3 regions of the Priestia sp. VA7 genome follow, and region 1 is predicted to be linked to each of the others. Evidence: riboswitches for the same ligand, from Rfam matches in the RefSeq annotation. Region 1 holds a riboswitch; each other region holds the start of a gene.

Region 1 (3,431 bases):
CGCCGCGTCGCAACAGCTCGTTCAAGCATACTTGTTAACAAAGAAATTCACGAAGCCATTGTAGAACATAAAATTGGAAAAGGCGACGTCCTTGCTGTCGCACAAGTAGCGGGAATCATGGCAGCAAAACGCACGTCTGACATTATTCCGATGTGTCATCCTCTTTTATTAAAAGGCGTAAACCTTTCATTTGACTGGGATACAAGTAATGATCAGTACCGTTTATTAATAGAAGCAACGGTTAAAACGGAAGGCTCAACGGGCGTTGAAATGGAAGCTTTAACCGCTGCTTCTGCCTGCGCTCTAACCGTTTATGATATGTGCAAAGCCATTGATAAAGGCATGATTATCGGCGAAACGTATCTGCTTGAAAAATCTGGCGGCAAAAACGGTGAATATAAACGCATGGAATCATAAAGGAGGTACATAATGAGCGTACACGAACATAAATCTAAAGCAACTCAGCCCGTTCGCTGCAAAGTCATTACGGTATCAGACACACGTACGAAAGAAACCGATAAAAGCGGCGCGCTAATGATCCAGCTTCTGAAAGAACACGACATGCAGATCGCTTCCTATGAAATTGTAAAAGACGACCAAACGTCGATTCAACAAGCCATACTTGCTGGCTGCAGTGATGAGAACATTGACGTTGTTCTCACAAACGGCGGGACGGGCATCACAAAACGAGACGTCACCATTGAAGCCGTTCAAGCGCTGATTCATAAAGAAATCGTTGGGTTTGGCGAGCTGTTTCGCATGCTGAGCTACACCGAAGATATTGGCAGCGCTGCGATTATGAGCCGGGCAATTGCCGGGACGATTAACGAAAAAGCCGTTTTTTCTACACCAGGATCAAGCGGTGCGGTTCGTCTAGCGATGACCAAGCTGATTTTGCCTGAACTTCGCCATGTTGTGTGGGAATTAAACCGCCAGCGCTGACAAAATGCCTATGCACACGCATAGGCATTTTCATTAATCATAGTCTTTATGTACCCACTCATCTTCTGGAATACCTAAATCTTCTCCAGAAAAACGCTCTTCTTTAAACGGATCTCCTCTAAGATGAAAGCCGTTTTGCTCCCAAAAGCCAGGATGATTTTCATCAATAGCTTCAAAGCCTCGAAGCCATTTAACACTTTTCCAAAAGTACAAATGCGGAACAACCAATCGCAGCGGATATCCGTGCTTAGCTGTAAGCGGCTCTCCGTTAAAGGAATGAGCGAGAAGAATATCGTCTCTCAGTAAATCTTTTACTTCAATGTTTGACGTATAGTCATTATCTCCATGCAGCATGATGTATTTACTTTTTAACTCCACGCCAACTGCTTTTAAAAAGTCTGTAAACAGCACGCCCGTAAATTCATTATCAAGCCTTGTCCATCTCGTTACGCAGTGAATATCACATTTCACCGTTATTTGCGGCATGTCCAATATATCTTGATACGAAAGCGTCACTTCTTTGTTTACTAATCCAAACACTCGAAGCGTCCACTCCTCTAAGTTATACTCCGGCACGTCGCCTTCATGTAAAATCGGAAAGCGCTCCGTTACTACCTGACCCGGAGGCACTCGTCCTTCATACTTTGGATCAATTTCCGGTGTTTTCATTCGTTTAATACGGTCTGCTTTGTTCAAATTATCACCTCGTTATTTTTTGTACATAAAAAGCCCTTCCTTAAATAAATAAGGAAGAGCTTTGTTTCAGCTTCTTCCTTATCTCTAAGAGCGATACACTCTTAAGGATTTGGCACCATTCTGTCATAGACAGCGGTTGCCGGGTTTCACAGGGCCAGTCCCTCCACCTCTCTTGATAAGGAAACAAATTGTATTTGTTTTATGTAATAAAGTCAGTATTAAGCTTTTTGTCATAATTGTCAATATTATTTTGCTTTTCCGCCAAAAAACTTTAAAAACAGATAGAGTTATAAGGTTTTAGTCTACTAAAATACCATGTAAAGCCTTTACCCTTCTCCATCAATCATCGTATACTTCCTGGCAAAGCGCTTGTAGTAAATTTGCTCACCCTCTTGTCCATCGTTAAAAACAAGTCGATTATGATCAATATCTTTTTCTTTTAACACGTATCCCTTTTCATTCATCAGTTGAATATATTCATCTAAATGTCCTTTTTTCACCATATAATGAAGAGCATCGTCTGGATCTGTAGTCCTTGCTACACCTTGACTTCCCACTTCTAACTTGAATACAGCTGTTGCTGTTTGAACGGGACGATAATCTCCAAACACTCTTTCCCAATTTAAGAGCAGCAGCGCGCCGAAGATTATGATAAATCCTCCAGCCGCTACGGTGAGCACAAATCGTTTTGACACTACTTTCTCTCCTTTACATTCTTTTTCTTCTATTTAATACAACAGATTTCCCTAAACTTGTTTTTACGCCAAGTCCTAGATACACAGCAGCAATATATACATTTAACAAATAATTGATTTTTTGTATCATACTTATAATTATTATCTAATTTTTTATAAAACATTAGAACCCTCTCTATATTACGTTTTTTTACCTAATAAAGGAACAGAAACCAATCTTTTTACCTATGATAAATGAATCGTTTTTTGCTTTTTACTTTACCTGACGTTTACATTCTAAAAGACGTGTTACATTATATATATCAGTTACCAACTAAACTAAGACTCCTGGACTATTCTGGCCTACCTGTTCTTTTAGGTAGACTGAGGTTGCTAAATCGTTATATATAGGAGGAAAAAATCATGAAAATGAAACAAAGAATATCAAAAGCAGCGGCGGCTGCAACGATTACAGGAATTGCTGCATTTGGATTTGCTCCTGTCGCTCAGTTTGATACACCAGCACATGCAGCTACATCTCAAGAAACAAACAGTCAAAGTCAAACAGCTGTAAAAAACATTAATGAAATTTACAACGCCGCAGTAAAAGGTGAGGTGCCACGCTTAACGGTAGACTTCAAAATTGGCAAAACACTGCGTCAAGACGTTCGCGACCAGTTCGGTCCCCCGCCTGAAGGTTCATCAAACAACTTTGACTACTATCATGCGGAAATGGGTCACCCTGGATACGCATTTGGCTATGATCAAAATAACGTCATTAACGAAATCCGCTATTTTGGTACAAATGTAGAGCGTCAAACAAATCTAGGCTCCATCACGCAAGCTAACTTAAAGAAAGAATTAGGTCAGCCGAACTTTACAGGCAAAGTAAAAGGTGATGGTACTATTCAAACGAAGTACACCTATCACGCCGGCGCCTATGATCTTGAATTCATTTTTGATGATAGCAAAACGTTAAATCACGTTAATTTAGTTAAAAAACCTTAAGTAATAGAAAAAGTAGCAGACAGCCTGCTACTTTTTTTCATGAAGTAAAACTAATGCGGAATCTGCTACGTGTTCATAGCCAATTTCCATGTAAATCTTGTTAGACGTAGG
Region 2 (3,431 bases), on a different contig from region 1:
ATCACATGAGGCGCTGTTCGAGTCAAATATTCGTTGCAGCCTTCATATTCTTCGCCGCCAAAATCTTCAGCGGTTAAATCAGCATCTTGAATCATCGTTCCCATTGCTCCATCGATGACGAGTATTCGCTTCTTTAGTTGTTGTTCGATAAGTGAGCTCATTTATATCTTCCTTTCTGATGTAACAAGTTGCTTGTCATGAATATAGCGTGTTAGAATTTCGGTCATTTCATAGCGCATAAACGGCGTAATTAAGTAAATACCGTCAAATAACTCATATGCTGTATCAATTAAGTTTTTTGCAATCGCAAGACCTTCGACTTCACCGCGGATTCGGTCATTTCCCGTTGCATCCATGCGTTCTAGAATATCTTCTGATAATTTAATTCCAGGTACTTCATGGTGAATAAATCGAGCATTTCTTGCGCTTGTTAACGGCATGATACCGATATATACCGGTGTTGTTAAATGTTTGGTTGCTTCATATACCTCTTCAATTTGCTTAGTTGAATAGAGAGGCTGAGTAATGAAATAGTGAGCCCCGCAGTCGATTTTCTTTTCCAAACGCTGAACGGCTCGGTCTAAGTGACGCACGTTTGGGTTAAAGGCAGCTGCAATGGAAAAATTGGTTTTTTGACCAAGTGGTTTGCCGGAATAAGATAGTCCTTCATTAAACTGAGCGATTAAACTAATCAAGTCAAATGAAGATAAATCGTAGACCGAAGTGGCGCCAGGGAAATCGCCAACTTTTGACGGATCACCGGTAATTGCAAGTACTTGATTCATTCCTAGCGTATGAAGTCCCATTAAATGAGATTGAAGTCCAATTAAATTTCGGTCGCGACAGGTAATATGAATAAGCGGTCGTGCTTTTGTTTCTTGCTGCATCAGTGTTGCCATTGCCAAGTTGCTGATGCGAGGTGAGGCAAGAGAATTATCAGCTAATGTAATAGCATCTACGCCGACTTTATCAAGTGCTTTTGCGCCTTCTAAAAATTTCGTGGGACCAAGCTGTTTAGGCGGATCTAGCTCGACGATAACCGAGCGGCGCTTCTTCACAATTTCATGCATATGAGGTTTATCCTGCTGCTCACGCTCTTGAACCGTAACGGCAGGTCTCATTTTAACGACTTTGCTTGTAATCGGAGGCAGGTCTTTTAAGGCAGATGACATTGCGCGTACGTGAGCTGGTGTTGTACCGCAGCATCCTCCAATTAAGCGAACCCCTTGTTCGCGGAATAAACGCGCGCTTTCTACAAAGTAGTCTTCATTTGTTTCATATTCCAGCTTTCCTTCCACATACGCCGGAAGGCTGGCATTAGGATAAGCAGATAAGAAAGCACGATCAGGAAGCGGTACTTCTTCAAGAGACTGAATCATATGATAAGGACCTAAACGGCAGTTTAGCCCGACAACATCTGCTCCCAGCGCCTCTAATTCTTTTAATGCATCTGCTAAAGGACGGCCATCTTGCAGTACGCCAATATCATGCAGGGAAACGTGGGTAATAATAGGCTTATCCGTTTCTTTTCTTGCCAGTGTAAGAACGGTTTTTAATTCTTCGAAGTCATAGTATGTTTCAAACAAAAGGCCATCCACGCCTTCATTTAAAAGCCAAAACATTTGTTCACGAATGCTTCGCTTAACCTCTTCTAAACTAATAGCGTTTTTTTGGAAAGAACGAATTCCGCCGAGTGTACCAACCACGTAAGCCTGATCTTTTGCAGCTTGTTTCGCTAATTTTACACCAGCAACATTGATGTCTTTGACTGAATCTTCTAATCCATAACGGGCAAGTTTTTGATAATTAGCAGCGTACGTATTTGTTTGAATAACGTTTGCACCAGCTTCTACATAGGCTCTGTGAATACGAGAAACCTCTTCTGGTTTGGTGATGTTTAGTTCTTCAAAACAGCTGTCGATACCGTGTGAGTAAAGGAGGGTACCAGTGGCACCATCCCCAATTAAAATTTTAGACTTTAAATCTTCAAGTAACCCCATGTCAAAACCTCCTTAAATTGTTCCGCTTCTATTTCACGAGTGATTCGTTTTATGCAATATGCCGATAAAATAGAAAAAGTCTTCTTAAGAAGAAGACTTTTTTCGCCTTCTTATCTTCCAAGCAATAAATTGCTTGCTGGATTTAGCACCATGTCTCTAACGACTGGTTGCTGAGGTTTCAAAGGGCCAGTCCCTCCACCTCTCATGATAAGAATCAATTGTATATAATTGAAACATATTTTTTTAAATAGAAAGAATACTTATTTAATAATTTATCTGATTTTTAGAAATTATACAACATTAAATTGTGAATTTCCAGCAAATATTGAGGAAAATTTAAAAGCTAAAGGGAAAATATCCGTATATTTTGTTTGGAAATGACTGTTATGTTAGGGGTTAAGGAGTTTTTTGTGAGAAATACAAAAAGAAAATGAAAAAAATAAACGAAAAGGCACAAGCGCTGGGATATGCGTAGATTTCCACGTAAAAAGGCTCGTCTTTTTTTTATCGTTTCTACATATAGTGAACTATGAAGGGTAGAAGGGTGATGGGCATGAAAAGGTGGAAACTCACGCTGCAGGTTGCTGCTACGTATGTAGGCACCGTTGTAGGAGCCGGTTTTGCAACAGGCAAGGAAATCGTTCAATTTTTTACACAGTACGGGGAACTTGGAATGGTCGGAATTTTGGTCAGCGGCTTGTTTTTTATTTGGCTAGGTTCAAAAATGATGCTGCTTTCGCACGCAATTGGGGCTTCTTCTTATCAGCAGCTTAATACATATTTATTTGGTGATGTGCTTGGAAAAGCGGTAAACGGTGTAATGATTGTCATTTTATTTGGAGTAACTTCAGTCATGCTAGCGAGTACGGGGGCAATAGGAAAAGAACAGTTCGGGCTGTGGCCTCCTGTTGGGATGATTTTTACAATTGTTTTAACTTATATATTTATCGCAAAAGGAATTAACGGTATTTTAATGGTTAATTCTCTTGTTGTGCCGATGATGCTTTCATTTGCTTTTATCATCTTTATGCCGAATATCAGCTATTTCTCACTGATTCAAACGAAGCCGGATTTAACGCTCGTCACGCAGTGGAAGTGGGCGGTTAGTCCCTTTTTATATATTTCCCTGAATCTAGCTTTGGCTCAGGCCGTTTTGGTTCCATTAGGAAGCTCGGTGAAAGATAGGAGCGTGATTAAAAAAGGGGCCGTAATAGGAGGATGTGTACTTACGTTTATGCTTGTTTCTACTCATCTTGCCCTTTCCAATTTGCCTTATTCATTTCAACTTGATATTCCGATGAGTGCGGTTGTTAAAAATATCTCAGCGTGGGTGAATGTTTTATTTACGGTAGTTGTGTTGGGCGAGATTTTTACTACATTGATTGGAAATGTATTTGGCATCGCTAAGCAGCTTCAGTCATTTCTTCCCCT
Region 3 (3,431 bases), on a different contig from region 1:
ATCTACTTCGATTTCTTTTGTTAGTGACGTGTAGTCATATGTTGGTTGATATAAATTAATTAATTCTCCACCGTGTGCTTGAATTGTTGTCATTTTGTAAAATCCTCCTTAAATAATTAACACAATATAATAAAAAGCACTTGAATCACGCAGTCATTTTTTCTTTTTCCGACTGCAAGCTTGCTCTTTTTCTTCTAGTCGCTCTAGCTAAGCTTAGAACACCTGCTGTGGCAATACATCCGCTAGCTAGCACTACAAATGAATATAAGTCGCTTTCAAGTACTAATTTCACAAGAACATATGAGATTACGAGTGAAAATACAGGGGATACCACCCAAACCTTTAACATTTGAATGACCACTTCGCGCTGTTCTTTCGTGAATCCCGTTTTCGCTGCTCCTATTCCAATAATAGAAGACGTAGTGACCTGTGTAAGCGGTACTGGCAAACCAAACAGTGAAGCGACTGTGACAAGAGAAGCACCAGTACCCGAGATAATGCACCCTTCCCCTACAGAATAGCGAGTAATTTTTTTCCCGTTTGTTTCAATAACTCGGCCTCCTAGTAAAAGAGCTCCGAGCGCCACTGCCAATCCTCCTGCTATGACACCCGTTGTGGCATCCATTAATCCAGCTCCTACTAGAGGACCGACAGCATTTGCCACGTTATTCATTCCAGCTGAGAAGGCTTCAAAGAATCCCGTCGCTATAACTAAAATCGTTAAAACTCTTTTCCACTTTCCCTCTGCTTCTTTTTTATGCGCTCTGCGTTTTATCACTTTTCCAATCAAAAAAGCAATGACAAATGAAACCAGCGGAACAATAATCCAAAAAGACATGACAACTAAAAGTTTTTCCACATACAGAGATTGATAAGCTACGCCTACTCCAACAACTGAACCAACCGTTACTTCACTTGTTGATAGAGGAATACCAATTAAATTCGCGAAAAAGAGTGACAGCGTTGCAGCAGCCAGAATGATAATAACTAATTCTACTGACAGCAATTTTTCAGGTATGATACCTGAACTGATAGTTTTTACCACCTCGCCGCCTCCGATAATGGCTCCGAGCACAATACCTATAGCACAGATGAACAGGGCTACTCTTTTCTTTTTAATCGCACCGGAGCCGTATGAAACGCCCATAGCTGCTGCTGCACCACTTGCTCCAATATTCATTGCAAAAAAAAGCGCAATGATAAAGGCAACATATAAAAGCATCATTTATTCAGCTCTTTCGTATTTAAGATTCGTGTAATCCGCATTCAACTTTTTGTGTACCTGCCCATCTTCCTGAACGTAAATCGTCTACATTGTAGGCAGGTGCGGTACAGGGCTCACAGCCAATACTTGGGTAGCCTTGATCATGAAGTTTGTTATATGGTAAATCATGCTTATACACATAGCGCCAAACTTCTTTCCAGGACCAATGAATTAACGGGCAGACTTTCACTTTCTTGAATTTCTCATCTTTATTAAAATAATTCGTGTTGGCACGAGATTCAGACTGCTCGCGTCTCAAACCAGAAATCCACGCATCATAAGGAGCAAGAGATTCCCTTAGCGGGATGATTTTTCGAATTTGACAGCATAGGTTAGGCTGACTCTTCCAAAGTTCATCTCCATGTTTCTCAGCTTGTTCTGCAAGCGTTAAATCCGGTTTTTTCATACGAATACGCAAATCAGGAAAGCGTTCTTTAATTGCATCAATTACTTCATATGTTTCTTTAAAATGAACGCCCGTATCTAAAAAGACGATTTCAGCATCTTTTTTCACTTTTGAAATTAAATCAATTAACACGATCCCCTCGATACCAAAGCTTGATGCGTAAATAATTGAATCTCCGTAGGTATCATACGCCCACTGCAATGCTGAAAGGGCTCCTTTTGTTTCATCTTCACTGTCGAACTCTGGAAATGTATCACTCCAGTTTTCGTACGTATATAAGTCTGCCATTTTCTTCACTCCAATTCTTAGTTATCCGCGTTATCCAATAAAAAAAGACGGTTTTACCCACTAGAATTGGATAAAACCGCCTCTAGTGTGTCTAGTCAGCGAAACTATTTAATTCTTACTTTGCTTCAACATGCTCAAAGATTTGTTTTAAGTCGGGGGTTACAGTCATTGGTGTCCCTCCTCAAATTATCGCTTGCGCTATATCAAAATAAAAAGTCTTCCATATTGAAAGACTGGGTAGGCAATAATTTTTCACCTTATCTTTCAAAATGATACACACTTTGCTGGAATTAGCACCTTGCTAAGCAGGTTGCCGGGGTTCAGCGGGCCAGATCCCTCCACCACTCTTGATAAGCATTTTTTAAAAATTTTAGCATATTTAGAATATTTGTCAACATTAAAAATCATATATCCGATAAGAAAACTATACTTTAAATTCACAGAAATATCTATACTTTTATTTAAAACAACATATGTAAATTTAACCCAAATGTGAACGTATCAGTTTATAAAACGCTTTCTTTTTTCTCCAACTTTTTATATTCTCTTGCTAAATAAAACACAAAACCTCTCTATAAAATTAATAAGGGATTTATAAGCTTTACGGATAATTCACCCACATTAGCACACATTACAGATAACACTGACTGACAGATAGGAGCTATATAAGATGGAGAGACAACCCTTTCAATTAGACGATACAATTAAAAATAATGTGCGAACATATTTACAGCAGATTTCAACTGAAGCCTCTAATTTAATTAAACATTTAGACACGAGTGATCATTGTATCCTATGTGATTTTGAGGAGATGCGAAAGTTATTTCAAGATGTTCAAGCTACGGCTGCCTCTTATTATTTGCGTCATTATCTATCGCCTTATACATTTGAATATGCTGCTCTGTCCTTAGCTATTCATAACCTTTCTGAGAAACGTCACGGCGCTTTAATTGTCATTGAACGGGAACAAAATGTAGACTCTCTTATTCAAAAAGGAATCCCTATTCAAGCTCCTGTCAGCGCTACGCTAGTTGAGACGCTGTTCTATCCAGGGACACCCTTACATGACGGAGCCGTCTTGATTAGAAATAATCAGCTTATCTCAGCTGCTAATGTTTTACCTCTCTCGTCTATTATTTCAACGACCAAAAAATTGGGAACACGCCACCGTGCAGCCATTGGAATGTCGGAAAAATCGGATGCATTAATTTTAGTTGTATCTGAAGAAACAGGCAAAATTTCGTTTGCTCTTGATGGAAGCCTCTACCCTATTCACTCCAGCAAAAATATGATTTAAGAGCCCTTTCCTGATAAGCAGCCCTATCTTGACTTCTATATCCTTTCTCTTTAATATATTTCATAGTTTTTACATACTATAGATACGGGTGATGCATATGACAATTTTAAAATTTGAACATGTAGGCGTTCAAGTAAAGGATATAGAAGAATCTATTGAGTTCTATACGCAAAAAG

Evidence for each region. A riboswitch is a leader RNA that binds a small molecule or an ion and turns the genes downstream of it on or off. The one in region 1 is predicted to bind S-adenosylmethionine.
Region 2: another riboswitch for S-adenosylmethionine. It lies ahead of AC0C45_RS09960 (bifunctional homocysteine S-methyltransferase/methylenetetrahydrofolate reductase); the one in region 1 lies ahead of AC0C45_RS05680 (sulfite oxidase-like oxidoreductase).
Region 3: another riboswitch for S-adenosylmethionine. It lies ahead of AC0C45_RS22100 (phosphoadenylyl-sulfate reductase); the one in region 1 lies ahead of AC0C45_RS05680 (sulfite oxidase-like oxidoreductase).

The regions. Positions count from the first base shown of each region.
Region 1 is NZ_JBVQPN010000001.1:1,076,330-1,079,760, reverse strand. It holds gene moaC (cyclic pyranopterin monophosphate synthase MoaC) at 1-417, shown strand, start outside; gene AC0C45_RS05685 (MogA/MoaB family molybdenum cofactor biosynthesis protein) at 430-942, shown strand; gene AC0C45_RS05680 (sulfite oxidase-like oxidoreductase) at 976-1,638, opposite strand; SAM riboswitch class I at 1,714-1,820, opposite strand; gene AC0C45_RS05675 (hypothetical protein) at 1,965-2,333, opposite strand; gene AC0C45_RS05670 (YjgB family protein) at 2,736-3,320, shown strand; gene AC0C45_RS05665 (GNAT family N-acetyltransferase) at 3,348-3,431, opposite strand, start outside.
Region 2 is NZ_JBVQPN010000002.1:679,583-683,013, forward strand. It holds gene metH (methionine synthase) at 1-161, opposite strand, end outside; gene AC0C45_RS09960 (bifunctional homocysteine S-methyltransferase/methylenetetrahydrofolate reductase) at 162-2,000, opposite strand; SAM riboswitch class I at 2,108-2,214, opposite strand; gene AC0C45_RS09965 (YkvI family membrane protein) at 2,554-3,431, shown strand, end outside.
Region 3 is NZ_JBVQPN010000005.1:7,217-10,647, forward strand. It holds gene sat (sulfate adenylyltransferase) at 1-93, opposite strand, end outside; gene AC0C45_RS22095 (inorganic phosphate transporter) at 146-1,225, opposite strand; gene AC0C45_RS22100 (phosphoadenylyl-sulfate reductase) at 1,245-1,958, opposite strand; SAM riboswitch class I at 2,213-2,315, opposite strand; gene cdaS (sporulation-specific diadenylate cyclase CdaS) at 2,629-3,255, shown strand; gene AC0C45_RS22110 (VOC family protein) at 3,353-3,431, shown strand, end outside.